3 regions of the Ruegeria sp. HKCCD7181 genome follow, and region 3 is predicted to be linked to each of the others. Evidence: riboswitches for the same ligand, from Rfam matches in the RefSeq annotation. Region 3 holds a riboswitch; each other region holds the start of a gene.

Evidence for each region. Region 3 has a riboswitch for cobalamin ahead of AC2TCY_RS06420 (DUF1636 family protein). Riboswitches for the same ligand answer to the same signal wherever they lie in the genome.
Region 1: linked by a shared signal. The riboswitch ahead of AC2TCY_RS10405 (energy-coupling factor ABC transporter permease) and the one ahead of AC2TCY_RS06420 (DUF1636 family protein) in region 3 are both predicted to bind cobalamin.
Region 2: linked by a shared signal. The riboswitch ahead of AC2TCY_RS17845 (hypothetical protein) and the one ahead of AC2TCY_RS06420 (DUF1636 family protein) in region 3 are both predicted to bind cobalamin.

Annotation. Positions count from the first base shown of each region.
Region 1 covers NZ_JBWVBC010000004.1:266,489-276,254, reverse strand. The annotation lists gene AC2TCY_RS10420 (heavy metal translocating P-type ATPase) at 37-2,391, opposite strand; gene AC2TCY_RS10415 (hypothetical protein) at 2,575-2,847, shown strand; gene AC2TCY_RS10410 (L,D-transpeptidase) at 2,897-3,559, opposite strand; cobalamin riboswitch at 3,774-3,986, shown strand; gene AC2TCY_RS10405 (energy-coupling factor ABC transporter permease) at 4,064-4,747, shown strand; gene AC2TCY_RS10400 (adenylate/guanylate cyclase domain-containing protein) at 5,060-7,117, opposite strand; gene AC2TCY_RS10395 (alkyl sulfatase C-terminal domain-containing protein) at 7,682-7,987, shown strand; gene AC2TCY_RS10390 (DUF1428 domain-containing protein) at 8,280-8,630, opposite strand; gene AC2TCY_RS10385 (amidohydrolase) at 8,772-9,766, opposite strand, start outside.
Region 2 covers NZ_JBWVBC010000010.1:44,325-54,090, reverse strand. The annotation lists gene AC2TCY_RS17870 (hypothetical protein) at 306-638, shown strand; gene recR (recombination mediator RecR) at 724-1,317, opposite strand; gene AC2TCY_RS17860 (YbaB/EbfC family nucleoid-associated protein) at 1,382-1,726, opposite strand; gene AC2TCY_RS17855 (DNA polymerase III subunit gamma/tau) at 1,880-3,637, opposite strand; gene AC2TCY_RS17850 (protein-tyrosine phosphatase family protein) at 3,776-4,279, shown strand; gene AC2TCY_RS17845 (hypothetical protein) at 4,281-4,688, opposite strand; cobalamin riboswitch at 4,781-5,003, opposite strand; gene AC2TCY_RS17840 (alpha/beta hydrolase family protein) at 5,169-6,029, shown strand; gene rsgA (ribosome small subunit-dependent GTPase A) at 6,059-7,087, opposite strand; RNA gene ffs (signal recognition particle sRNA small type) at 7,269-7,367, opposite strand; gene AC2TCY_RS17825 (bifunctional 2',3'-cyclic-nucleotide 2'-phosphodiesterase/3'-nucleotidase) at 7,407-9,326, opposite strand; gene nudC (NAD(+) diphosphatase) at 9,465-9,766, shown strand, end outside.
Region 3 covers NZ_JBWVBC010000002.1:575,558-585,323, reverse strand. The annotation lists gene cobN (cobaltochelatase subunit CobN) at 1-3,285, opposite strand, end outside; gene cobW (cobalamin biosynthesis protein CobW) at 3,292-4,347, opposite strand; gene AC2TCY_RS06420 (DUF1636 family protein) at 4,351-4,734, opposite strand; cobalamin riboswitch at 4,818-5,022, opposite strand; gene AC2TCY_RS06415 (NAD(P)-dependent oxidoreductase) at 5,170-6,126, shown strand; gene AC2TCY_RS06410 (hypothetical protein) at 6,020-6,589, opposite strand; tRNA gene AC2TCY_RS06405 (tRNA-Cys) at 6,936-7,009, opposite strand; gene AC2TCY_RS06400 (protein-L-isoaspartate O-methyltransferase family protein) at 7,247-7,900, shown strand; gene AC2TCY_RS06395 (TolC family outer membrane protein) at 7,996-9,414, shown strand; gene AC2TCY_RS06390 (hypothetical protein) at 9,489-9,766, shown strand, end outside.

The sequences.
Region 1 (9,766 bases), on a different contig from region 3:
TGTCAATCTGGCGGCCCTCGCACTGTTTTCCCATTTTCATCGACCGTGAACTAACGTGTTTTGGGCGGTTTGAGCACCAGCCACGTGAGCATCCGTCAGTTCAGCCAGACCATTGCCAGTTTTTAAGAGCCGCAGGGCATTGGCAACGACAAGCAGGGAAACACCGACATCTGCAGCAATGGCGCCCCACATCGATGCCACACCAAACCCGGCCAGCACAACAAACAACGCCTTTGTCGCCAGTGAAAACCCGATGTTCTGCCGAATGACCGCCATGGTTCGACGAGAATGGTCAATGAGCCATGGAACTTTGCCAATGTCGTCTGTCATTAAAGCAATGTCCGCCGTTTCAATCGCCGCGTCAGAGCCAATTGCTCCCATGGCGATGGCATAGTGCGACCGCGCCATTGCCGGTGCATCGTTTACACCGTCACCGATCATGGCAACCATCTCATGGCGTGCAGCCAGCCCTTCAATCGCCATAACCTTATCTTCGGGCAAAAGCTCGGCGCGCACTTCATCGATACCGACCTCTGCCGCTACCGCCAGCGCTGTGCGCTCGTTATCGCCTGTAAGCATGATGATTGACGTCACGCCCCGTGCATGAAGCTGCGCCACGATGCCTCTGACCTCGGGTCGAATTCGGTCTCGTATCTCTAGGATGCCGACGATCCCAGCCTCATCGCCAACAACTACAAGCGTGCTACCGGCGCTTTCCAAACGGTGACGCAGATCTGATGGGATTTCGTGGCCATGTCCTTTTTCGATAGCAAAACGATCGGAGCCGAGCCAAATTGAAAGGCCATCCAAACGGCCTTCGAGGCCTCGGCCGGGCACAGTGCGGGTGTCATCTGCCGCGGACACGGAAATACCTTCTACCTCGGCTCTTGTCAGGATGGCGCGTGCCAGCGGATGCGAGGACCGCACCTCGAGGCTGGCCGCTCTGCTCAGCAAGTCAACCTCGGACGAACCTCCCAAAGGATAGATATGCGCCACTTCGGGTTCGCCCATCGTAATTGTCCCGGTCTTGTCCATTGCCAGAGCCGTAGTGCGGCCGGGCGCTTCGATATAGGCCCCGCCCTTGATCAGCACCCCGACCCGGGCCGATGCGGTCAACGCCGAAACGATGGAAACCGGTGTAGAGATCACCAACGCACACGGACAAGCGATGACCAAAAGAACAAGCGCGTTGTAAAGCCAGAAGCCCCATGATGCTCCCAAGACAAGCGGCGGGATCAGGGCAATGGCAACTGCAAGGATCATAACGATAGGCGTATAGACGCGAGCAAACTTCGTAACCCATTGCTCGACTGGTGCACGGCGGGCTTGCGCATCGCCGACCATGCGGATGATCTTGGCCAGTACGGTGTCAGACGCGGTTTTTGATGCACGCACTTTGAGTGTGCCTTCGCCATTTATGGTGCCGGCATATACCTCGTCGCCTTTCTCCTTGGGGACTGGTGCACTTTCGCCGGTAATCGGAGCCTGATCGACAGCCCCGGTACCGTCGATAACTTCGCCATCAAGCGGAACTCGGTCGCCTCCGCGCACAATGAAGTGTTCGCCGATAGCAACCTCTGCCGCGGGAATTGTCACTTCGCGGCCATCGGGGCGAATAACACGTGCTGTGGGCGGTGCCAGATCCAGAAGCGCTGACACCGCATTGCGCGCACGACCAACGCTCCAGCTTTCCAGGTAGAGCGAAAGCGAAAAGAAGAAGGCAACCGTTGCCGCTTCGAAATATTCGCCAAGACCAATTGCGCCACAGACAGCCACCACCATCAACAGGTTCATGTCAGGCGAGAGCCGTCGCAGTGAAGACCAAGCCTTGGGCGCCACGAGCCAGACACCGAACAGGATTGCGACCGCAAACAAGGCTACCTCGGGCAATGGCATCATTACATCCGCATGCCCCGAGAACAGACCAAATACTCCGCCCATACCAGTCTCGAAGATGTGCCACGTGAATCCCGCTGCCCAAAACCCACCGCTGAGAGCGGTGAACCGCCGCTGGCGGGCAATATGCGCCGCCTGAATCTGGGCTGCATCGTCGTCGTTCCAGGGCTTTGCACTCATCCCAGTGCCAGCGACCAACTGCATGACCTCGTCGTTCGAGATATTGCCGGCACTCTCGAGCAAAGTCATCCGGCCATTGATGACATCAAATACGATATGTTCTGTTCCGCCAACTTTCGGACCCACAACCCGGTTCAGGATTGCCACTTCTTCAGCGCAGTCCAGACCCGAGACTTGAAAACTTCTCCCATTTATAGGCGCTGATCCGGACTGCACGACATCCTCGCCTGCCCCGCCGCCGCAGCACTGTTGGTTCCGGCAAGTATCTTGGACATCAGCACGAGTGTTATCGGGAAGGCTGCTATCGGATGGCATGAATGGACCTCACGACTCTTTGTGGTCTTCAGTAGATAGGACCTGCAGCAACTAGAGGTTCAAGAACAATTTCGATTTTTTTGAACAGCCTCCATTCGCGAGAAAGCCCATCGCGGCTTGCGACTGATCCCGGCGGATGCGACCTTTTTATAAACGAATCAAGATCAAAGACGGACTGTCCGCATGCAGAAACAATTTGCGACCATCATAGTGATGCTTTCAGTCACGGCTGGATGCTCCGCTCAATTGTCCGGAACAGGTGCTTCAACCACCAAGATTGGAAAAATCCCTGAATCGGTTGAGGCGTTGGCCGCACCCGGACAGGATTTGGCGTCCGCGCGTCTTTCGCCGCAGGACAATTGTTTTTGGTACGAACACCGCGGTCCTGTGGAAACAACCCTGTTACCTTTGCGCGCAACTAACGGCGGTCCGATCTGCGTTGCGCGTGAAGCCTGACATTCACGCTGGTCATGGATTGCTGACGCTGCCCTAGTGTTGTTGTCGTTTAAGTCCGCGCGCTAACTCTGTTTTCGGCAGAATACAGGTAAGCCGTCGAGCCGGTTTTAACATTTGGATAGAGATCGTTGATATGGGCCATAATCATGCGGACGCATCCAGAACTCGCGCGACCTCCAATGCTCTTGGGTTGCGGTGTGCCGTGAATCCTTAAGTAAGTATCGCGGTTACCGACGAATAGGTAGAACGCTCGGGAACCAAGTGCATTGTTCGGGCCCGGCTCCATACCATTCCTGTACTGCGCGTATTCCGGATTGCGCTCAATCATCGAAGCCGTTGGCGTCCAATGGGGCCATTTCACCTTTCGGCGGATGTCATAAGTACCAGGTTCGTATAAATCTCCGCGCGCAATGGCAACGCCATAGCGCATCGCCGTACCGCCCTGTTCGATATGGTAAAGGTAGCGTGCAACAGCGTCCACGTGGATGTCACCAGCTACAAGCCCATCATTTGCAACAACCCGACGCGGCAAGAAACGCTCATGCACCCCCCAAGGGTTGGACGTGGCCGGATTGTAACCCGGTGGGGTAACCGCGGCGTCCCAGGCCGCCTTTTGCGAAACGGTTGGCCAGGTATTGGCCACAACCGGGCTGGATACCGAAGCCGAAAACAGTGCAGTGCTCGTCTGGATGAAATGGCGTCTCGTCAGCATTTTCCGATCCTGATCTCCAATCATGGCGGGCTGGCTACTCGCTCCAGCAACCACTGGCGAAGTTTAACGCCTCTGGCGCCCAGAGTATCAAGAGGCTTCCGGCAGCATTTAAAATTTCGGACCGACTATGGGTTAATTTGCACCTATTTTGCCCCTTTAAATTTAGTCGACAACTGAAGCTCTGGCCTCATTGACAGGAGCAATGTGTCCGTTGTAGCCGTTTCTCGTTTACGGTTCCCAGCGGCTAAAATCGAAGGGATTAAAAGGGAATACGGTGCGGCGCATCCAAACGTGTCAAATCCGTAACTGCCCCCGCAACTGTGAGCGGAGAGCGACGCCAAAAGACCACTGACCCCAAACCGGGCCGGGAAGGTTGGTTTAGCAGTAACCCGCGAGTCAGGAGACCTGCCGTTTAACATCGGGCGATGCCCAAACCTTAATTGCCGGCATCAATTGCCGGTGCGACCTGAACAGCCGCCGGGTGAGGCGGCAGGGAGAGAACTTATGCATATCGAACCGGGCATCGTAAACGGTGCCAAAATTGTGCTGTCTTACGCAACTGCCGCCGGGGCTGCCACATACGCCGCCAAGGAGACCTTCAGCACACTGCGGGCAAATGGTCTTGCGTCTTTTGCCATGCGCTCCGCACTCGCCACAATTGGTGTTTTTCTATTTTTCGAGATCCTGCCGCATTTTCCAGTTGGTGTTTCCGAAGTCCATTTCATCCTCGGCTCCACCCTGTTCCTGCTGTTGGGTGCGGCACCGGCGGCGTTTGGCCTAGCAGCCGGGCTTCTGATTCAGGGCGTTTTCTTTGCTCCGTTCGATTTGCCGCAATACTTCATCAACCTGACGACGTTGCTGGTACCCCTGTTCGCGCTACAGGCGCTGGCCAAGCGTATCATCGCGCCGGGTACCGCCTATGTTGATCTGAAGTACAGTCAGGCTTTGGCGCTGAGCAGCGCCTATCAGGGCGGAGTGGTTGCCTGGGTCGCTTTCTGGGCTTTCTATGGCCAGGGGTTCGGCGCTGAGACCATGGCCTCTGTGCTGACTTTCGGTGGTGCTTATATGCTTGTCATCATCATCGAGCCACTGGTTGATCTGGCGGTGCTGGCAGCGGCCAAAGCTGCTCGCGGACTGAACGGCACAGGCCTTGTGACTCCGCGCCTTTACAACGCTGCTCAAGCTTGACCTCAGAAAACGGCGGCGCGGATGCAAGCGCCGTCTAAGGTTGTGTATTCAACTCCCGTAGTGGTTGGGCACAACCTTTACCTCGATGCGCTAATACTGCGGCTTCGATAATTCTAGAACCCAAAGCTCACAGCCCTGGAATCTTATCTGTAAGCGTCGGATGAAAACCCCGGAAGTGCTTACACAACCAAGTTCTGGCCGTGACAAGCGGAGATGGCGGATTTAAACCGCTTTTTCCCAGCTACGGCGGTCGAACGAGCGGCTAGCATCGCCATCATCCGGGCGCCAAAATGAGACCTGATCTTCGCTGGGTCACTTCGTGTCGGCGATCGCGACGCCCATCCAGTCGTCCGGCGGAGGCGCATCCAGGAAGGCGGATGCGCGCCTTTTCATGACCGCAGAGGCAAGATCTCCACCACGCTCATTTTCAGCCGCCTCAAATGCAGAGATCGCCTGTTCAAATTTTCTGTTCCGATAGTAGGTTAGCCCCTCTTCATAGAGCTCAATCCAGGTGTGAGACTTGTCGAAACTATCGGCCATCGCGATCAACTCAAAAATAACGAGGCCACCGGAGCGCCCAAAAACAGCCAGGGTGTCCAATTCCCTCGCGATAACCGCGTCGCCCGCCGCCCGCCGGGTTTCCGGGCCAATCAGGATCGATGTGTCATATGCTTTGTTAGCGCCTTCCAAGCGGCTGGCAACGTTCACAACATCACCGATTGCCGTGTAGTTTAGCCGCTGCTCAGAGCCGATGTTTCCGACCAGCGCCTCGCCACTGTTCAGTCCAATGCGCACGCGTAAAGCGCTTCCCGTATCGTCCCTGATATCGGTTTCTGCAACCGCAGCGACGAGATCCAGCGCGGCGCGACAAGCGTTCTCGGCGTGATTGGAATCCTGTCGCGGAGCGCCCCAGAACGCCATGACAGCGTCGCCCATAAACTTGTCGATCGTACCGTTGTTACGAGCGATGGCAGACGAAGCGGCGTCAAAGAAAGGCTCCATCAGTTCTACAATCTGGGGTCCAAGCCTTTCGGACAGACCTGTAAAACCGGCAACGTCACAAAACAAAACCGATATCTGTTTCATCTCCCCGCCGGGCTGAGTGTTGATGCCTTCTGAAACCAAGGTCCGTACAAGGTCAGTGGGTACGTATTTGCGGAAAGCAGAAAGACCGGCAGCCATGTTTGCAGTCGCGGCAGAAAGGTTGGCAAGTTCCGACAATCTGGACGGGCGGCTTGAAATCTGCTCGATGTCAAAGCGTTCGACCTTGTTCAGATCTTCGACGATATCCGCCAATGGTGTCGATACAACCCGCCTGACAAGCCAGATAGCCAAACCGATGGCCCCAATAACGACTCCAACAAGAACGTAAATCAGGCGCACCAACGTTTTATCGATACCTGACAGGAACGCTGCTTCCGGAATGACCGTAGCAACGCGCCAACCATAAAAGCCTAGAGGCGTCAGTGCCACCGCATAGGGGACGCCCTCATTGACAATTCTTGTGGTTGAATTCATCGAGACGCGCGCGCCGGACTTACCCAACAATTGCTCGCCGGACTTTTTGGCAACCTCGTAAAGCTCACCTTCACCCATCCGAGCGGGCGTAACCTCATCAGCATCCGGATCCGGAGCAGCAATCACCTTCCCGTCTGCATCAAGGATAAACGCGGCGCCAAATTCGCCTGGCCGCAACGTGCCAAGGAATCGGGACAGCCGATCAGTTTCGATGACAACTGCCAAAACACCCTGCCGTCTACGGTTCACATCGACTGGCCCGGCAAAAGCGTAAACTGTCTTCTGGCTGCCTGGTAAGTCACGAGCTTCGATCCAATCTGGCGAGTCACGCCCAATCGAATTTCCAAACCACGCGTGATCACGCGGGTCGTAGGTTGTAGGCGTGAAGTTCCGTTCTTCAAACTGGATGTCGCCGGGAATGAAGATGTAGCGGTCCCGGCGCAGCATCCGATCTCGGATCTCGCTGTCGATTTCAATCATTTCCAGTCCACCATCGCCGAGGCGGTGTGCGGCAAAATAATTCCCGTCGGGCCAACCGAACATAATCCACGAAATATTGGGTTGGGCCTGCAACTGCGACAGAAAGACAAACTCTCTTTTGTCGGCTTGTCGCGTTGCTATGACATTCTGGACAAAGATGGTGCGTACAGCGGCCCAGGCGGCCTCAGCGGAACTGAGTGTCAGCCCGACTTCGATTCGAACAGTATTGGCGATCTGGCTATTGATTTCAGCCGCAAGCATCCGACTGTTTTCACGCGCAGTGGTCCACCACAGCGAATGCACAACGAAGGTCGACACGCCGATTGACAGGGCAACGAGGATTGTTACTGCGATCCCTACGCTGACACGCATGGTAGCCCCTTGTCATTTAGTGCCGGTGGTAGCCGATTAGACAGCCAATCGGTCAATTCAAATCCCTTTGGCGCGCTTCCATAAACGTCTGGCGAAGGCAATTGGTATCGCCAGTTTGACGCTCTTACAGCAAGGTGCAACAAGCCCGCATATTCAGACGAAAACGCTGAGCAAGTGAAATGCCGACGTGCTTGGACCTTATGGAAAAGCGTTAACATTCACGGATCTGCCTTGATCATGATTCATATAGCGGACATTGGCACACTGCCGACAGCCAGCATAGCGCAGGCCGCAGGGTCAATCTTCCCAACCTAGAAAAAAATTGAATCCGCGTGAGGCCGCTAATTTCTTTGCCCTTTGGCGTTGCCACCACGATACGGAAAACCTCATCGTCGGATTCTGGAGGATTGGTCAGCGCTCAGACAGCCCAGCCATTTGCAGACCAGCCATCAGATTCCGTTGAAACTCTGCGTCCAATTGCCAGACAGACAGGATATCAGGTGCTTTCGCTTTAAAGCCCGGGTGAAGCGGCAACAATTTTTCCAGAGCCAACTGAGCGCTTGGATGGTTTCCAAGTTTGCCATTCAGCGCGGCGCGCCAAAGGTGTGTCCAAAAAAAACCGACCTGTCAATCAGCTTGAACCGTGCCGATCTGGAGAAAGCCATGACCGGTGAGCGCAAGCTGACCGACATGCTGGCCGATGGTACCGTACAGGCGGAGGGGAACGCCGAGGTCTTGGCGCAGTTGGCCTCAACTCTGGATCAGTTTGATTTGGGCTTTGAGCTGATGCCGGGCACCGGCGGGCATGACCTGACGCCGCCAGCCAATGATTTCGCACAGCCACCGCTGGCAAATTCTAACGGGGGCTAAGTCGGATCGCCTGACAGAAAATGGCTCGGGGCAAACCTGCCCTGAGCCACTCCTAACCCAATTGCAATCCAGGTGAATCCAAATCGGAATTGAGGAGCAGCGATGACCGTCAACGTTGTTTCCCTTCGACGAATGCGCGTTGACCCGCGACTATTCCCGCACGCCTTGTAATCGACCCTTATGACTGACTGTCCCATTCTACATGCTAGGCCGGAAAAGGCTGCGCAGAATACTGACTGGAAACCACCTTTATAAAAAACGCTAGTCTACTTGTCTGGAGCGTTTAGAGATTTCAGACGTCGGTCAGAACCTCGAACCCCGCAAAAATAATTGTCTTTCCGTTGATAGGAACATCCTTCATGTCGCCCATCTCTGGGTCCTGCATGGCTTCTGCAAATCTCGCTTCCTGTGTCGCCTGATCGGGCCATTCCTGCCATCCCATCACGACCGTCTCATCTGGGCCGGCCTGCACGGCCAGCGGGAACGAAGTAACCTCGCCGGGGGGAACTGCACCACCCCACGTTTCGACAACTCGCTGTGCGCCGTGCTTTCGGAAAATCTTCGCCATTCGCGCGGCGTGCGCCTGGTGCTCCGCTTTCTTTTCCGTTGGTACCGCCCCGGCATATGCCATGATCCACGCCAATTCTTCACCCTCCTGATGATTTCAGTCCCGAGAGCTTAGCATAAATTTGTCACGATGCCTTTAGGCATGCCACTTCGGCCTCAGACACCCAAGCCCCCGCACATGTTCTCTGTGTCCAGCGGACCTGGGTCACGTTACTGACTACACAGCAGAACTGGCAATTTGACACCAGAAATCCACACCAGCCTCAATTGCTTCATCATTGAAATCATAAGATGGATTATGCAGAGGTGCAGCATTGTGCCCTTGGGTTCCATTTCCCATAAGGACAAATGCACCCGGCCGGTGTTTCAGGAACTCGGCGAAATCTTCAGAAAACCCGACACGCCCATAGTTTGCGTCAACCGACCCGACCAACTGCGCTGCTTTTGCTATCGCATCGGTCTCCTTAGCCTCATTCACCAGCGGCTGGAAAGACGTTGAATAGCTGACATGACCTGACGCGCCCTGCGCCTGGCAGACGCCTTCGACAATAGCGCGCATGCGGGCTTCGATCACTCCCGATACGTCCGTTGAAAAACCCCGGCAATCGCCCTTGATCGTCACTTTGCTCGGCAGGATGTTTCGGGCGCCGTCTGTGACAAACTCGGTTATCGACACCACCGCATGCTCGCTTGGTGGCAAGTTGCGAGACACAATTGTCTGCAATTGCAACACAACAGCGCTACCAACGACAATCGGATCAACACCTTTCTCGGGCATCGAGGCGTGTCCTCCGCGTCCTTGAATGACAATCTCAAAATTATCTTCAAAAGCGCAAAATGGTCCGGACTGCGTCGCGAAAGATCCAACCTCCATGCCCGGCAGGTTGTGAAGGCCATAGATCGCACTCATCGGGAACCGGTCAAAAAGGCCGTCATTGATCATCGCAGCCGCACCCAGACCGTTTTCCTCGTTTGGCTGGAATATGAAGTGAACGGTTCGATTCAGGGCGGTTTCCTTTGCCAAAGCCAAAGCGGCACCCATCAGCATTGTGCTGTGTCCGTCGTGCCCACAGCCGTGAAACTTGCCCGAAACAGTCGAGCGATGCCCAAACTCATTCGCCTCTTCAATGGGCAACGCGTCCATGTCAGCGCGAAGGCCTATGCCATTCTCGGAAGACCCGCGGCGCAACGTGGCAACCAAGCCGGATTTAC
Region 2 (9,766 bases), on a different contig from region 3:
GCATGGACCCGTTGCGACGCTTTTCCCTATATGTCTGGCTGATCGTGAGCGACCTACCACTGATAGGTTGGCGGCGATTGCTTCCGGCTTTAGTGCTTATCAGCGTCTGGACTGCTTTAACGTTCTTGCGAGTCCCGGCAGCCAAGTCGTTTGTTTGGGCTTGCGTATTGGCGCAAGTGGCTCTGATCTGGCGAATCTTGCCTACCACCGTGCGCAGGCAGGGAAAGGTCACCAAAGACCTTAGAACCAATATGTGTGTGGTTCTGACAATTTGGCTGAGTGTTCTGGCCGTACAGATTTGTTTTATGAATCCTTTGATCAGCCACCGCATAGTCAGCATCTACTGCGGGCTTTACATCATCGTCATGGTTTACGGCGCGGCTGGTGACGCAGTTTTTCTGGACCGATTTGCCCCGGCACCAAAAGACGCTAAAGTTTCAACCGCATTTCGTGAGAATATTCTGAAATTGCAGGCGTTTGCCGCGTTTCTGGCTCTGATCGTCAACGAAACTTTGGTCAAAATAGAAGCGCCGTTGGGAGCACGTATCGCCACGTTTTCGTTGTTGCCGATCTTTCTGTTTTATTTCTATGGCATCGCATTGCGTTTGACATACCCGCCTCTGGATGAAGAGGAGTAAGGCGGCGACCCTGCCAGAGTTCGTAAAACCGAGAAACAGCGAAGGTATTCGGGCAGTGGTTTGGCCGCAACGGCTTTGCAATCGCCTACAACTCCTTCCGCGCCCTCAATGCCGCTGTAATCGTCCCGTCATCCAGATAATCCAGCTCCCCGCCAATCGGCACACCCTGCGCCAGTGAGGTCAGGCGGACCTGCCCCTCCAACTGATCGGCGATATAGTGGGCTGTGGTCTGGCCGTCGACGGTGGCGTTCAGGGCGAGGATGATCTCGGTGATCCCCTCGGTGGTCACGCGATCCTTGAGGCGGGGAATGCGCAGCTCGTCCGGGCCAACCCCATCCAAGGCGGACAGTGTGCCGCCCAGAACGTGATAGCGGCCTTTGAAGACCCCTGCGCGCTCCATCGCCCAGAGGTCGGCGACGTCCTCGACCACGCATAGCTCTCCGGTTGCGCGGGCTTCGCTGTCGCAGATGTCACAGATATCGGTAGTGCCCACGTTGCCGCAATTCAGGCATTCGCGGGCGGTCGCGGCCACTTGCTGCATTGCGTCCGACAGGGGCGTCAGCAACAAGGCGCGCTTGCGGATCAGGTGCAGGACTGCGCGGCGAGCCGAGCGGGGGCCGAGGCCCGGCAGCTTGGCCATCAGGTCGATCAGAATGTCGATGTCGCTGTTTGAACTCAACGCTCGCGCTCCTGCAAAAGGGCCGGGCTCTTGCGCCCGGCCAATGATCCGTCAGGAGTGTGTATCAGAACGGCAGCTTGATGTCTTTCGGCAAGCCCATGCTTTCGGTCAGCCGACCCATCTCTTCCTGCGAGCGCTCGGCAGCCTTGGACTGAGCGTCTTTGATGGCGGCCAGGATCAGGTCTTCAACCACTTCCTTATCGTCGCCGTTGAAGATGGACGGGTCGATGTCCAGACCTTTCAACTCGCCTTTCGCCGTTGCGGTGGCCTTTACCAGACCTGCGCCGGATTCGCCGACAACCGTCATGTTGGCCAGCTCTTCCTGCATTTCGGTCATCTTGGTCTGCAGATCTTGCGCGGATTTCATCATCTTGGCCATATCGCCCAATCCGCCGAGTCCTTTGAGCATCGGTAATCTCCTGTAAATCGGTTTGTCGACTAAATACGGACGCCAACAGCGCGGCACAAGGGGCCAGAGTTGCTCCCGCCTGTCGTCACGGTCTTTTTCGGGCCCTGTCATCTCGTAGGGTCCGGCAGGGTTTCCAGTTTTCGGGGTGACGGATCAGTCTTCTTCGAACGGGTCCCACTCGTCTTCAACCTCGGGCAATGCCTCGGTCTCAACTTTGGCTGCACGTTGTTCTGGCGTTTCGATCTTAGTGATCTTGGCTTTAGGGAAATGAGCGAAAACCGCCTGCACCAACGGATGTTCCTTGGCCTCGTTTTTCAGCGCTTCTTCGGCCGCGTTCTCTTTTTCATAGATAGTCTCACCGCCGCCTTCATTTACAACCGTCACGGCCCACCGATTGCCCGTCCACCTTTGCATTGCAGATCCAAGCCGCTGGGCCAAGTTGGCCGAGGCGCGCTCGGTGGGCTGAAACTCGATCCGGCCGGGCTGGTAGGCCGCCAGTCTGAGATAGCTTTTGACCTCTTCCAGCAAAACGCCATCTCTGTTTGCGCGGATCAACTCGACCACGTGATCGAAGGTCGGATAGCGCGCCAGCGCGGCCTGAACGTCCTGTGCCAGCGCCGCCGTAGGTCCGCCACCGTTTCCTGTTGTCGTCGCGGCATAGGCAGGTTGCGTCGAGGCTTGCGACGCGGGTGCGGCAGTCCCTGGAATTGCAACCCCGCCGCCGGGACCTCCATTCGGTGGCGGAGGTGTATCTTGAAGGCGTTTCAGCAGTTCCTGCGGACTTGGCAAATCAGCGACGTGGGTCAGCCGGATGACCGCCATTTCCGCAGCCATCATTGCGTTTGGCGCTGCGGACACTTCTTCGAGCGCTTTGAGCAACATCTGCCACATCCGCGTCAGAACGCGCATCGGCAGAGCCTCGGCCATCTGCTGCCCCCGGGCACGTTCGTCGGGGGAAACCGTAGGGTCTTCGGCGGCGTCGGGAGTGATCTTTACGACAGAGACCCAGTGAGTGATCTCAGCCAGATCGCGCAAGACCGCAAGGGGATCGGCCCCTTCGGCATATTGGGCACCGAGTTCGGTCAAGGCTCCAGCCGCATCTCCGCGCAGGATCATGTCCATCAAATCCAGCACCCGGCCCCGATCCGCCAATCCCAGCATGGCGCGTACCTGATCGGCACTGGTCTCGCCTGCGCCGTGTGAAATGGCCTGATCCAGCAACGAGGTCGCGTCGCGCGCAGATCCTTCAGCGGCGCGGGTGATCAGCGCCAGCGCATCTTCGGCGATCTGTGCGTTTTCCGACGCAGCTATTTTGCGCAGCAGGCCGAGCATTTCCTCGGGTTCGATGCGCCGCAGGTCAAAGCGCTGACACCGAGACAGAACCGTTACCGGGACCTTGCGAATCTCTGTGGTTGCAAAGATGAACTTCACATGTTCCGGGGGTTCTTCCAGCGTTTTGAGCAGCGCGTTAAAGGCGCTGGTCGACAGCATGTGAACTTCGTCGATGATATAGATCTTGTAGCGCGCACTGGCGGCACGGTAGCGGACGCTGTCGATGATCTCGCGGATGTCATTCACACCGGTACGGCTGGCGGCGTCCATTTCCATCACGTCGACATGGCGGCCTTCCATGATCGCTACGCAGTGTTCGCACTGGCCACAGGGTTCAGTTGTGGGGCCGCCATTTCCGTCCGGGCCGATGCAGTTCATGCCCTTGGCAATAATTCGCGCCGTTGTGGTTTTACCGGTGCCACGAATACCGGTCATGATGAAGGCCTGTGCGATCCGATCCGCCTCGAACGCGTTTTTCAGCGTGCGCACCATCGCATCCTGGCCAACCAGGTCGGCAAAGGTTTCGGGGCGATATTTGCGGGCGAGAACCTGATAGGCGGGGCTGGGCGTGTCGGTCATGTCTGCTCTGGCGGATTCGAGTTATGCGGCAGCGTAGAGCGCGCTGCCCTCCGCGTCCACCGCAGGTCTGAACGAATTTTGTTTTGGATGTTGGTACGACGGTATAGAACTTGCGGGCACAGCAAATCAGGGGGATCGATGCCGCAGTTTGGAGTTCACACTTTGCAGGTCGGCGGTGGTTCGCTTGCACTGTCACCTATGCCGGGCCGGGGCGGGTTTTATTTGGCCGATCTGAAGGTGATCAGAGGCTGGGCACCGGATGTTGTACTCTCAATGACTACTGCGGCTGAGATGGGGCAGGAAGGTGCGGGGAATTTCGGGCAGGACCTGACGGAACGCGGGATCGAATGGATCCATTTGCCCATCGAGGATTTTGGATCACCGCCGCCTGAAATAACCGAGCGATGGGCCGAGGTCAGCGCAAGAGTTCTGACGACTCTGTCAAATAAAGGCCGGGTTCTGGTGCATTGCCGCGGTGGATGTGGTCGGTCAGGGATGGTGGTTTTGCGTTTGATGGTGGAATGCGGTGAAGCATCAGAGGCGGCTTTGTCCCGGCTCCGTGAAATTCGCCCCTGCGCCGTCGAGACCGACGGGCAGATGCGCTGGGCCATGGGAAAGGCCCGCGCGCATTCTTTGAAATAGGTCAAACTGCCGCGAAAGACTCGGCCCGAGCCGGTTGGCTTGGCGCAAGCGCTACGGCCTCCAGCAACGCGCAAGGCGGGCTGCTGATCGCCTGAGAAGGAAGGGACGTAATTTCCGTGCCAAACATCAGCTCGGCATAGTCGTCCAACGTGTCAGAACCGATCTCGGGGTCTGCGCCGCAATAGACCCGCACCTGATCAGGCCGGGCGCGAAAGCGGGCGGTGCATCCCTTTAGGCAATGCGTCAGGTCGGTGTTGCCCTCGATTTCGAACTCGCGCGTGGTCGCAGGACCTGCGGTCGCTACGGCCTGCACCATTGCACGTGCCATACGGGCAAGTGCGGGGCAGGTTTTGCCCGTGTGCTGGCAAATAGTCGCGGTGAATTGATGTGTGTCAGTCTTCCAGATCATGCTGCGCCCTCCGCGCGCGGGACGAAGGGTGAGAGATAAGGAAAGGAAGCCTCAGAGCTGCCAAACCCTGCCCGGACACCCCGCCCGAGTTTCGGTTTTAGTTTCCGATGGCAGGTCTCCTGACTTGCGGGTCGTTGCTTTGCCGACCTTCCCAACCTTTCGGTCAGTGGTGTTTTGGCATCGCTCGCCGCTTACAGTTGCGGGGGCAGTCGCGGAATTAGTCCGTACCGGGTCAACCGGGTTGGACCGCACCGTGTTCCCTTTTCATCCCGGCCCTTGTTGGAGGGCGCGGAAACCATCACGCAATCGCTAGCGGTTGCGGTGTGACCGAGTCAAGCAGATTGGACATTCATTTGCTCGCTCCATTGCTTCGGCACGGCAAGTGGACGTTTGGTCAACCAAGTCCTGCCTTGACTCGAAACGACAGATAGGGCCGATTGAGGAGGTGAACTGATCGGTTCAGTTGCGACTGGAGAAGAGATGTTAGACGCTCGGCAAACGGTTCTTACCGAGAATATTCGGTTCCCTTCGGCGGCGGCAATGCTGTCGGGCCGCTTGTACCTGCCGGTGTCCGAACCGCAGACAGTCGTTGTTCTGAACAGCGCAACCGGGGTGCCGCGAGACTACTATCAGCATTTCGCCCAATGGCTTGCAGCTGAACAAGGTATGGCCTGCCTGACATATGATTATCGGGATTTCGGCCATTCCCTTGAGGGGCGATTGAAGGACTCAGCGGTCACAATGGCAGATTGGGCCTTGGTCGACATGCCCGCTGCCCGTGCCGAGATGCGGCGACGGTTCCCAAATTCGCAGCATTGGACAATCGGTCATTCGGTTGGCGGAATGCTCGGCCCCGTGCAGCCGGATATAGACGCGATCGACCGGATGATCTGTGTCTGTTCGGGCTTGGTCACGCTGTCGGATCATCCGTGGCCTTACCGCGGGCTTGCCGGATTGTTCTGGTACGGCCACGCGCCTTTGGTCGTGCGCATGATGGGATATTTGCCAGGTAGAGCGCTTGGCTTCGGTTCAGACTTGCCTCCTCAGGTCTACTGGCAATGGCGCAAGTGGTGCACCTCACTAAAAAGCTATGTGCCTGAGGTTGGTACCAGCCTACCGATGGCAAATTGGTCTCGGGCTAGCGGACCGGTTGACCTATTCGCGTTCACTGACGATCAAATGGTTCCACCTGATGCGGTTTGGAGACTGGCCGATCTATACGGACCGGACGCGAAACGTCACCTGATTGACCCTCAAGACTTCGGACTGAGCGGTATTGGCCATATAGGTGTTTTTTCACGTAAAAACGCGACAGTCTGGCCCCGTTTGATCGAAAGGTGAGGGACGCCAAAACCTGGCGCCCCCTCCTGTCAGAATTCGGTGCGCGAAGACTTTCCGCGTGTCACACTCCGCACCATTTTTCCGAATGCTTTATCGCGCGCACGGGCTTGCGCCACGGATTCGGAATTACGCATGTCCTCTCGCCGCAGTTTGCGCCACCGGTCCAGCCGGTCAGGACTCAGAGCACCTTCATTAATTGCGAACAGGACAGCGCAGCCCGGTTCGCTGTGGTGTCTGCAATCGGAGAAGCGGCACTCCTGGGCCAGCTCAACGATGTCTGCAAAGACCTCGTTCACACCTTCCTTGGCGTCCAGTAACCGCAGCGCGCGCATTCCCGGGGTATCGATTAGCCATCCACCGTTTTTCATTCGGTGCAGGGCTCTTGCGGTCGTTGTGTGCCGACCGCGCGCATCGTCCTCGCGGATGCCAGCAGTTGCGTCCTGCGATCCGGTCATGGCATTTGCGAGTGTCGTTTTACCTACGCCGGAAGAGCCGACCAAAGCAGCCGTCTGACCAGACGGGCACCAATCCAGAACGCGCTGTACGTCTTGCGCGTCCAGCGCGTTCACCGGCAGGACGGTCAGAAATGTAGATGTGGCCTGGGCCTGGTTCACATATTGCTCTGGGTCTTTGATGGTATCCGCTTTGGTCAATACGATGACTGGGAAACATCCCGCCTGATGGGCCAGCGCGAGATAGCGTTCCAAGCGGGCGAGGTTGAAATCCGCGTTGCAGGAACTGACGATGAACAGAACATCCACATTGGCGGCGATCAATTGCGCGTCGACCCCGGTTCCGGCAGCGCGGCGTTTTAGCAGGCTGCGACGGTCCAGCAAACGTTTAACTCGGTATTGTGGGTCGCAAAGCACCCAGTCACCAACGGCAAATTCACCAGTCAGGCGATCTCCGGTCAGCAATGGTATTTCGACGCCAGAACATTGTCCGATCAACCGATCACGGTGAACGGCTGTCACGCGGAGAGGAATCAATTTTGGGTCGACCGCGTGTTGCGCGGCAAAATGAGAGGACCATCCAAGGTCCGAAAGGGTAAGAGACATTGGTCTGCCTGTGTTCAGAATCAACAAGCCTTGCGGATGGCGGGCGCGTATCCACTGGCAATGTGTTCAGGCAGTCGGGATGATGGCTAAGATCAGAACCGCGTTGCCTGAAGGGCCATTGCTACAATCATAAAAGCCCTCCTGCGGCTGTGGGGTTCAGGTTGGCACCTTTTCAGGCACTAAGTGAGAGGTTGGACATCGACCCAAGCGGGGCTCGTTGTGGCTGCTTCCTTCCGGACCTGACCAGGTTGGCGAGGCGCTCGCCCGCGCCAACCTCTCGATGATGGATATAGGTGTGTGAAGCGGAAATGACAACCCGTCAGAGCGTCAGTTCAATCTGGAGAAATCCCGCAGAGTTCAAGCCATGTATATGAGGAGTATAAGCAGACAATTCGTCAAGATGCGCCTCGGCACCTGGGCCGGTCTCCAGCATGGCACTGGCTCCACCAAGCGGGGAGAGGCTGAACGGGTTTGGCGTGCGCTCCAAAGGATCGCTCGGCAGCTTTCCGGCTAGGTAATCCCGCAGAATGTCCTGAATAAGCAGAGTCGGCAATTTGATCGGCTGCATCTGTCCGGCCATTGGAAAGTTCCCGCCGCCATTTGCCCGGTAATTGTTTAGCGCGGCGACAAATCTCTGGCTGTCGGTGACAGGACGGCCTTCCAATGTCAGATTGCGGATGCGTGAGGCGGAGAGATCGGCCACACCGCCGGCGGCTGCATACCGGGGCGGCTGGGACAGGTCGATCTGATAGTTCAGCCCGTGAAGCACATCAAAATTGTGACCCGCCCGACCAGGATTTATCAAAGTGTCGCATTGGTCCGCCAAGACTTGATTGTACAGCCCGGCTGACATTTCGAGCCATTCCCGGACCTGAGCACCCGTTACTACCACGGCCCGCACTTCGTTAGGAAAAATGTGGATGTCAGCCACATGTCGCATTGAAATCTCGCCTGCCGGGACGTCGGTGTAATATCTCGGCCCTGCACGACCGCCGAATTTGGCAGGCGCCGAAACTGATATGAGCGGAAGGGATTCCAAGCTTGTCCCTGCCAGAATTGGCCGAACCGCAGCCGCCTGAGCGGCCGCCAGCAGCGCAAGTCCGCGATCAGGGGCGCAAAAACTGAAATAACTGTGAGCCGGGGCAGAGATGCTCCCAACGGGTTCTGCGACGCGGATGCGGGTTGCCGTATGACCCGCAGCGAACAGGCGCATCATCTCAGGATCTTCCGGCACAGGGTCGGCATGATTGGCGGGGTAGGCGGACTGCAGCTCGGCTTTGGCTTTGACGATACGCCAGCTTTCAGCGCCGTCGGGTTCCAGCATCAGGTTGATGACACCCAGATGGGAACCGGCAAACCCTGGCATAACCGTGGGTTTGCCATGCACCAACCCTTTGGTGCCGTCGACATGAGCGATGTTGGCATGCGATTTTCCCGGCAGCGTCAGGTGAGTGTGGCCGGCGATTATGACGTCGATTTCTTTCAAGGCGGCTAGCGGAACGACCGCGTTTTCCAACCCCGCATTAGCCTGCGTTTCGCGCAACCCTGAATGAGCCAGCGCGACGATGATATCGCAGCCCTGTCGACGCAACGCGTTGGCAGTTTCTTTAGCAGCGTCGAGAATGTCGTCGATCTCGACCTTCCCCTCCAGCCGGTGCGCTTCCCATTGAGTGGTCTGAGGGGGCAGGACAGACAGCACGCCGATGCGGATTGGCAAATCGGCGCCGTTCCATTGAACGAAACGATGCAACACCACGCTTTTCCGAGGGTTTTGGGCAGGTGATGTGCGTCTGAGGTTGCTGCTGACCAACGGGCACGAGATTTGGTCGGCAATCCGGTCAATCAGTCGAACCCCAAAATTAAAATCATGATTCCCTAGTCCTACCGCGTCGTAGTCCAACGCGTTGAACGCCCTTGCTATGGGGTGATCTTCCGTCACGTTTTCGGCGGCCCAATCTCCGAACGGTGTTCCCTGAAGGAAATCTCCGTTGTCGAACAATAGGCTGAGCGCGCGCTTCTGCCGGGCCTGTTTGCGCGCTAGGCGGATTAGACTGGCAGTCCGCGTGAAGCCTATTCGGGGGTCTGAGCGATCCGCGTAATAATCGAACCCGGTCAGATTCATGTGAAGATCGCTTGTTGCCAAAATCTGGATATGCGCGACCGGTGACGGTTTCTGATCTGGCGATGTACTAATTGTCAAACTATCAGCTTCGGGATGTTGTTGTACGGTTGAATTCACCAACTAGTAGAATACGTGCAAATTCCGGGGCATTCTTGCGGTCTTTCAACGGCAGCGCTGTTTTGCCGCGCGTTGAAAACACGTTGCGCCTAAGACAAAGACGTGGCAGCCCTTTGCCGACAGGCAGGGAAGGCAGGAATGAAACACGCGGAGCAAGTGACATTTGGCGGATCCGGTCTGGATCGGGCGGCGCTACGTCGCGGCGATGCAGAGCAGCTGGCACAAGCACAGGAAGACCCCTCCGCGCGTTGCCTTTTGTTGTGGCGTGGCAAGCTGCTGGTTCAAGGGGAACACCTGAATCGGCTGTCATTTATTCCAATGAACCATGATTTGTTGCGTGAGGGTCCAGGTGGGGTGGTCGCCTCTCCTATTTTCCTTGGGCAGACAGATCGCAACGCCCCGGTTTTTGCGATGGACATTTCCGGATGGGCGGCGGAAGG
Region 3 (9,766 bases):
TCCCTCCAGATCTGCCCGTATCGAGTTACGGCGCGTGTTCCACAAACCGGCATCGAGCAGAGCCCGAAACCGATCCTGCATGGCTTGATAGGCTTGCGGATTGGCCCCTTGCAGGAAGGCATCCACTTCGGCATCTCCCAGCGTTGCATCGTGGTAGAGATCGAACAAATGCGGTGCAACAGTGCCTGACAGATGTGCAAATGAGGCCATGTGATCCAGCGTCGCCGCTATCTCGGCGGCGCCACGGAATCCGTGACGTTGCATTCCGGCGATCCAGTCGGGGTTGGCAGCCCGAGCATGAACCACGCGGCTGATTTCTTCTGGCAAGGTGCGCGCACGAGGGTTTTCCGGGTTCGTATTGTCGAGGTGATAAAGCTGCGCGGCGCCGCCGGTGATCTTTTTGGCCGCCGCAAACCCGGCCTCATGGGTGGCGTAGTCGTTGGCGAGCAGAAGATCTGTCTCGGTCAAGTCTTGCAGGTGCACAAAGCTGTCGGCGTCGCTGACGCGTTGCGTGATGCCTTCAACGTCCTGTGCGATATGTTCACCTTCCAGCGCAAAGGAACTGGCATCCAGCCACGCTTGTCCGGCCTGGGCGCGGGCCTCGTCCGTGTAGGTCTCGGATAGGTGGGTCATACTCAGACCATAGCTGCCTGGTGCCGGACCATAGACTCGGGCAGCAGGGGCATGTCCCGCATATGGATTCCAGTCGGGCGCCTCGTCGCGCTCGGACAGCGCGCGCACTGCCTGACCAAAAAGTGCCGACAGCGTCGGGAACACATCCCGAAACAGACCTGAGACGCGCAGGGTCACATCCAGGCGCGGGCGGTCCAGATCGGTAATCGGCAGAACTTCGATACCTGAAACCCGTTCCGATCCTTTGTCCCAAACGGGTTTCACGCCGAGCAGATGCAATGCCATAGCGAACTCTTCACCTGCCGTACGCATGGTGGCCGAGCCCCAGAGATCGACGATCAGACCCTTCGGGTAATCGCCTTCTTCCTGTAGGTGCCGCCTGACCAGTTCTTCGGCCAGCTTCACACCCTGCGTATATGCTGCGCGAGTTGGCACTGACCGCGGGTCGGTCGTAAAAAGGTTGCGCCCGGTCGGCAGCACATCAGCCCGCCCACGATGAGGCGAGCCTGACGGACCTGCCGCGATCCGCTGTCCAGCCAGAGCGTCCAGCAGCGCGGCGCGTTCGGCATGCGCAGACGGCGTAGCATTGAAATTACTTTTCGCTTCGGGCACGCGACCAAAGATATGCAGCCCGTCACCGAACTGGCTTTCCTTGATATCGCAAACAAAGCGGTCGATGCGAGTGATCGCCTCGGCGGTGCTGGTGGCTTGATCAAGACCCAGATCGTTTTCCAGCCCGATGGCCTGCGCCTCGTCCCGGATATCGGCTTGCAACCGGTCGCGGCGCTTGGGATCCAGCCCGTCGGCGTTCGAGAATTCATCGAGCAGAGATTCCAGCCGCACCATGCGATCCGGAGTGCCGCTTTCCTTCATCGGAGGCGGGATGTGGCCCAGCGTAACGGCCCCGATCCGGCGTTTGGCCTGCGCGGCCTCTCCGGGATCATTGACGATAAAGGGGTATATCACTGGCAGGTCGCGGATCAGTGCTTCGGGCCAGCACTCAGATGACAAGGCAACCGATTTTCCCGGCAGCCATTCCAGCGTTCCGTGCGCACCGATGTGGATCAGCGCATCTGTGCCGAGGCCTTGGCGTAGCCACAGATAGAACGCGACGTAGCTGTGGCGCGGGGTGCGCGACAGGTCATGGTAGTCGTCATCGCGCAGCTCGGGTATGCCGCGTTCGGGTTGCAAGGCCACAAGGGCCTTACCGCGACGAAGGGCGGTAAAATGAATTGCGCCTTCTGCAAAGGATGGGTCGTCCTCGGGCTTTCCCCAGACCGTTTCGAGATCCGCGCGCAGCTGTGCAGGTAAACCCGATAGGGCCGAAAGGTAGTGGTCCAATGGCCATGAAATCTGCGCGTCCAACAACGTGGCGGCAATAGGTTCAGCGGGGGCAGTGTCGTAGCCTGCGCCTTGAAGGTCAGACAATATCGCTTCGGCAGAAGCCAGTGCATCCAGACCAACCGCATGCGCCATCTGCCAGTCCTTGCCAGGGTATGTGGACAGCACCAAGGCTGGTATTTTCTGTGAATTGGGCGTGTCTGACAACTTCAGCCAGCCGGATACGCGATCGACGATGGCCTCGATCCGCTCCGGCTCGGCCCGGTGGGCAAAGCGGGAATATTCCAGATGCGGATCGCGCTTGCCCGGTTCCTTGAACGAGGCGATGCCCGCTGAGATCCGCCCGTCCACTTCGGGCAGCACTACATGCATGGCCAGATCGGCAGGTGATAGACCGCGTTCTGCCTCGATCCATGCCTTGCGGCGAGAGGTGGCCAGCGCAACCTGAAACACCGGAACATTGGCAGCGTCCAACGGAGAGGTGCCCGACGCGCCTTTGCCTGAAAAAGAGGTGGCGTTGATGATCGCCGATGGGGCCAATTCGACGACCTGTTCGCGCAGCCAGCCGGCAGCTGCCGGAGCTTTTAGTGAAGGAGCGAAAAGCCCGATCGCCTCGAAGCCACGTGCACGCAGGCACCGTATCAGGGCGGCAACGGGTGCAGTGTCGGCAGACGTCAGGTAGGCGCGATAGAAAGTAACCAAGACGCATTTGGCGTCACCCGTAAGCGCGGTTTCCGCTGGAACTACCCCGCGATCCGGGCACCACGCGCCGCAATCGGGCAAGGTTTTTGCGCCCATCACCGGTCCGGCGTAAAGCCCAGCCGCCAACGCCAACTGCGCAAGCGCCGCTTGTGCCGCAACTTCTCCTCCTGTGTCACACAGGTGCGCAAGTCTTCGTAGGGTCGAGACAGGCAAGGTGGAATACTCGTCCAGCCGTGTATCCTCGCGCCCGTCGGCTGGTAGCACGGCCAGAGCAATGCCTTTGGCCTGCGCTAGCGCCAGAACTTGCTGTAAGCCGTATGCCCAATAGGGGACACCGCCGATGAGACGGATCAGGATACCCCTGGCGCCTTCAAGCGTTTGCTCGACATAGGTGTCAACAGACAAGGGGTGCTTCAACGCTGTCAGGTTGGCCAACCGCATCGTCGGCATCCGACCATCAGGTCCCCCGCCGCGATGCCAGCCTGCCGCGAAAGCACCGAGGTCGCTGTCGGAAAAGGACAAAACCACCAGATCCGCCGGGCTCTGACCCAGGTCGGTTGGGGTTTCTGTCTCTTCTAACCCGTGGCTTTCGCGGAAGACGACGTGCATTTTCTTTTACACAGCAGCTTCGGTGACACCGACAAGGATATCGCGAATCGCGACCTCGTTGATGTCGTCATGCTCGGCAATCACCACCAGACGCGAGCGACGCTCTTCACTAGTTTTCCAGGGGCGGTCATACTGATGGCGAACGCGGGCGCCAACAGCCTGAACCAGCAGGCGCATAGGTTTGCCGGAAACAGCAGCGTAACCTTTGACGCGTAGGATGTTCAGTTCATTGGCAAGACGCTCGATATTGGCAACCAGATTGGCGGGATCGGTTTGTTCGGGCAGTTCAACCACGATGCTTTCGAAATCGTCGTGTTCATGGTCATCATGATCGTCGTGATGCGACGGACGAGCGTCCATGTCATCCTCAGCGGCCGCCTCAAGCCCCAGTACAACCCGGACATCCACGGCACCTTCGGCAACCTCGACAACCGGCAGAGGGCGAGGGGCCTCGGCGGCAATGATCTCTTTGGCTTTGGCTACGCCTTCGGGGCCCGCAAGATCTGGTTTTGTCAGCAGAATGATATCTGCGCAGGAAATCTGATCCTCGAACACTTCGGAGAGGGGTGTTTCGTGATCGATCGAGTCGTCGGCCAAGCGCTGGGCGTCTACAGCTTCGACATTCGGCGCAAAGCGACCGGCTGCAACAGCTTCGGCATCGGCCAGGGCGATTACACCATCCACGGTAATTTTCGAGCGGATATCGGGCCAGTCGAACGCTTTCAGCAGCGGTTTCGGCAGCGCCAGCCCAGAGGTTTCGATCAGGATATGATCGGGGCGCGGCTCCAGTGCCATCAGGGCCTCGATGGTTGGAATGAAATCGTCGGCCACGGTACAGCAGATGCAGCCGTTGGCCAGTTCCATTATGTTTTCCGCCGGGCAGTCCGGGATAGCGCAGGATTTCAGGATGTCGCCGTCGACGCCAACATCGCCGAACTCATTGACCACCACCGCCAGACGCTTGCCTTGCGGGTTCTGCATCAGGTGGCGGATCAGGGTGGTTTTACCCGAGCCCAGAAAGCCGGTGATAACGGTGACGGGGAGTTTTTCGAGGTTGCTCATTCATCAGGCTCCAATCGGGGGAATACGGGCCGCACAGTTCTTGCGGAAATGTTCAGGACGTTCGCGCCACTTCACCAGGCCATCTTCGGTGGCCAGATATTTGGTTGCGCCTTCGACGATGATTTCGACATCGTTGGCTTCGTTCAAGTTTTCATAGACAAAAGTCCAGCGCGCGGGCCCACCGCGCAAGACGATCGAGCAGCCCTGGTCGCAGTTCGACAGACACTCGACAGGTTTCAAAGTGATGCCCTCGGGCCACTCGACACCAGCCAGAGCCTTGTGCAACAGCGCTCCGGGTCGCTGTGCGTCGTCTTCGACCGGCTCACCGCGTCGACAGGTTGTGCAGACCAGCAGTTCGACTGATGCGGTCTCGTTCAAGTCTCTCATCCCCCCAAACCTCTCGTGGGGGACGGGGTCTCATGCGGGCCACGTGTCTCGACATGGACCCGACACCGGAACACCCCGTCCGGTTTCTACTTCGGGTGTTGGCAGGTCTCCCGGCTTGCAGATGTCAGGGTGATTACCCTGTCGGATGTCCCGCCTTCCCGGCCTGCAGGCCAGTGGCATTGGGCACCCTCTCCGGTCACGGTCGCGGGGGCGGCTGCGTTTGACGGTAGACCGCTGACGCATTCCCTTTTCATCCATAAAATGGACACCAACGGAAGCGACATGCGGTACGGGCGGGCGCCTTGTCAAGCGAGTCGCGTGCATCTTGTGCATAAGGGGGTAAAAAGCGACGTGACGGCGTCGCTGGGCGGCATGACGCGCCGTGGATGGATGTGGTGCCATGAACTGCTGAACTCGAATGGGGAGTACTTATAAATGAAAGTTGGTTTTATCGGCTTGGGGAATGTGGGTGGTAAGCTCTCGGGTTCACTGCTGCGCAACGGGGTCGATCTCACGGTGCATGACCTGAACTCGGATCTGGTTTCAGGTGCTGTAGCCAAAGGGGCAAAGGCCGCAGACGGGCCAGCCCAGTTGATGCGCGACTGTGATGCCGTCATCACCTGCTTGCCTTCTCCAGCCGCATCTGATGCGGTCATGCAAGAGATGCTACCCGAAGTCGGTCCGGGCAAAATCTGGATGGAAATGTCCACAACCGACGAAGCCGAAGTCAAACGTCTGGGTGCCCAAGTGATCGCGCGTGGCGGTGCGGCGGTTGACTGCCCCGTTTCTGGAGGGTGTCACAGGGCAGCAACCGGCAATATATCGATCTTCGCGGGTTGTGATCGCGATACGTTCGAGCAAATTTTGCCATTTCTGACAACGATGGGTCGGCGCATTCTGCATACGGGAGACCTCGGTTCGGCCTCAGTTCTGAAGGTGCTTACCAACTATCTGGCCACTGCCAACCTCATCACCTGCGCCGAAGCGCTGGTCACGGCCAAGGCCGCGGGGATGGACCTGAGTACGACATATGAGGCGATCAAGATTTCCTCGGGAACCTCTTTCGTGCACGAAACGGAAAGCCAGGTCATCCTGAACGGTTCGCGCGATATTTCCTTTACTATGGACCTTGTGAAAAAAGATATTGGCCTATTTCAGGACGTCGCGGACCGCGCTGGGGTGCCGTTGGAAATTAATCCGGTAATGATCAAGATATTCGAGGATGGAATAGCGCGGTTTGGTGAACGGGAACTGTCGCCCAACATCATCAAACGATTGGAAGAAGTTACTGGTTTGGACGTACGCGCACCTGGTTTCCCGCCTGAGATGCTGGATGATGAACCCGAAGAGCCAGGGTATGAGGTAATCCCGAATAACAGGGTGACTTATTAACCGTGTAATGCTCTGCCCGGATGCCGGTAATCCATAGACCAACATATGTGGGCCGCTGTATTGAATGTAGCGGCCGCACAATCTGAGCAGGTTGATTCAGGAGGGATACCCGCACATTCACTCCCTTGTCCGCAAGTTCCGTCAAAAACTGCCTGCGTCCGCTATGCGAGCTAGCGCCCTTAATGCCTGCCGCGCAAAATTTGGCAAACAGATTCACAATCGTCTGAGGGCTGAACCCGCCACGCTTTGCACTGAAGAACAATGGAGCGTCAGGTTTGCTAACGTGGCGTGGATAGGTGTTTGCGTAGACAGTAAGAGCTTTGCTCAGCCTTTTGCTGACGAGAACGGTGCCAGCTTCATCACCCATGGTTTGTGCCGCCGCAAGAAAAACTGTGTCACGAGGTTCACCGTTGCCATCAAAAACATCACTAACCTTCAATCCTGCAATCTCACACGCGCGCAGGCCAGCAAAGAAGCTGAATGCGAAAATGGCGCGGTTGCGAGCGCTGTAGCGGTGCGCATCAATGACGGCATATGGCCTGCGGCTTTACGACGCCCGTGGCGCGGCAGCCACGAGGCTTGTGCGGCGGGTCTATCACTCTCACAGATTGCAGGATGCATGGGGTGGTCTCTACGCACTGCTGCGGTAATGATTGAGCGTTACGCGCAGGTTTCGCCGGGTGAAACTGACGACGTTTTGACGCTTCTAAGTGAGGCCAAAGAGAGCAATGCGTGAATAGAATTGTAAAATGGATTGTAAAATGCGCTACGGCAGAAATTGCCAATGCTTCTAACCCATTGAAAAGTAGTGGAGGCGAGTACCGGAATCGAACCGGTGTACACGGATTTGCAATCCGCTGCGTCACCACTCCGCCAACTCGCCTTTTCAAGTAAAATCAATTACTTAACGTGGTGTGATAGGCGTTCTAACAGCTTTCGCAAAGAACGTCCAGAGGGTAGGTTGCAAAACCATCATGGCCAAGTGGTTCTGCCAAGTGTTTCCGCCGGTGAAATCGACTGCACAGTTTTGCCGCGGCATGATTCAGTTCATGGCCCGTTGCCGCAGGGAATTGGATGTGGCACAAGCTCGTCAGACTTGGGAATATGGAAGAGCGATCATATGACAGATTTCGCAGCTCGGCGCCTTACGATGGTTGATACGCAAATTCGTCCCTCGGACGTGACAAAATTCCCCATAATTGATGCGATGCTATCCGTTGAGCGAGAGAAATTTGTGCCGGATACACAGCGCGAAGCAGCTTATGCCGGAGACCTGATGGAATTAGGCGAGGGCCGCTGCCTGCTGGAGCCGCGGACCCTGGCAAAAATGCTGGATGTGCTGAACATCTCCGGCGATGAAATGGTGTTGGATATCGCTCCGGCCTTTGGGTATTCGACCGCTGTTGCAGCCCGTATGGCGCAGCTGGTGGTTGGGGTTGAAGACGACGATTCCCTGGCGTCAGAGGCGCAGACTGTCCTGATGGAATCGGACGTAGACAACGCCATCATTCACACCGGTCCGCTGGATCAGGGCGCCGCCGAGCATGGACCTTATGATGTGATAATGATTCAGGGCGGGGTCGAGCGTCTGCCCGACACCTTGCTGGATCAGTTGAAAGAACACGGAAGGATCGCATGCCTGTTTATGGAGGGCGAGTTGGGAACCGTTCGGGTTGGTCGCAAATCAGGCGGGCGCGTCACCTGGCGCTATTCATTTAACGCCAGCGCTCCGGTCTTGCCTGCATTTTGCGCCGAGTGTGCATTTTCGCTATAGTGCCGTATTAGATTTTTTTGGCGCCTTGATTACTTGAAAGTAAGGGCGCAAAGTGCCTGTGAGGCAGTAAAAAAATAAATTTGAGAGGGTTTGAGATGCGTGGGACAGCACGAGGTAAGCTGGCCAAAGCCTTTGTGGTGGCAGCCGGATTGGCGATTAGCGTTTTGCCCGGGAGGCCTGTTTGGGCCGATAATCTGACCGATGCTTTCATTGGAGCGTACAACACAAGCGGCTTGCTTGAACAGAACCGCGCGCTTTTGCGAGCTGCTGACGAAGATGTGGCAATTGCGCTTTCTGCATTGCGCCCGATCATAAACTGGACCGTTCAGGTCAGCGATAATTACAACAAGAGGAGAGTTGGCACCGTTGTTTCAACAACCAGGCCAACGAACTTCTTTTCCGGCCTTACGCTCAGCCAACTGATTTATGACGGTGGTTTTTCGGTCCTTGGCAAGCAATCGGCGCAGGAAACTGTGCTGTCCACCCGCCAAACCCTGCTTGATATCGAACAACAGGTTCTGATCCGCGCGGCAAATGCCTACTTGGGTGTGCTGCTGCAGGAAGAAACCGTGGCAATCCGGCTGAACAACGTGGATGTATCCGCGGAGGAACTCCGGGCTTCTCAGGATCGGTTTGAAGTTGGCGAAGTCACACGTACAGACGTGGCGTTGTCCGAAGCCCAGCTGGCCAGCTCGCAAGCGGATTTGGCTGTGGCACGCGGTAATCTGAGTATCGCACAGGCAGAATATGTAAATGCGGTCGGCAAAACACCGGGGCGGACCGCAGGTCAGCCCAGCTTACCCAACCTTCCGCGATCCGAGGGCGAAGCCGTCAGCTTAGCGCAGCGCAATCACCCCGCCATTCTTTCGGCGCAACATCAGGTGCGAGCGCTGGATTTGGTCGTTCAGCAACAGCGTGCGAATCTGGGCCCCAATGTCAGTCTGAATGCTGATGCCGGGATCACCGAAAGCTACGACAATGATGACTACATTAACGACGCGCGGATCTCGTTGAACTTCAACCAGCCGATTTATTCGGGCGGTGGCCTGGCCGCCGCAGTGCGTCGAGCAATGGCAACACGCGATGCATCCCGCGCAAATCTTTTGAATGTTCAGAAGAATATAACTCAAGGGGTGGCCGATCGTTATGCCGCTTACCAAGCCGCTACCGCCAGCCTGAGGGCTTCGACGGAACGGGTTCGGGCGTCGCAGGTCGCCTTTGACGGTATTCGGGAAGAAGCGACTTTGGGTGCACGAACCACGCTGGATGTTCTGAATGCTCAGCAGGATTTGCTGGATGCACAGTTGGCCGAAGTGGCATCGCGGACCGAGCGGTCTCGGGCAGCCTATGAACTGTTGCAGGCGCAAGGTTTGCTGACAGCGGAACGTCTGGGGCTTGCGGTGCAAATCTATGACCCGACACTGTATTACAACCTTGTTAAAAAGGCTCCGTCCCAGGTCAGCAAGCAGAGCCGCGATCTGGATCGGGTGCTCAAGGCCTTGCGTCGCGACTAAGTAGCATTACTACCGGTTGTTAGCTTTGACAGGATTGGCTACACTTGTGCCAAGGCTGAGAGCGGTAGAAAAAAATGTCAGATAGTCTCGTCAATACAGATGCTGAGGACGTTCTGTCTTCGATCAAACGTTTGGTCAACGAAGATGGGCGTGAAGAATCGGAGTTTATTTTTATTCCGACGCCACCGGCGCCAAAACCCGGCAGACTGGTTCTGACCGATGCCTTGCGTGTCGGTGACGAGCCATTGCTCGGGGATAAACCCTCACCGTTAAAGCTGAGACGCGAGGATAGTGCTGATTCCGCGCGGCAGCTCGGTGCGGCAAACGCGCCAGAAAGCCCTGTAGAACCCAT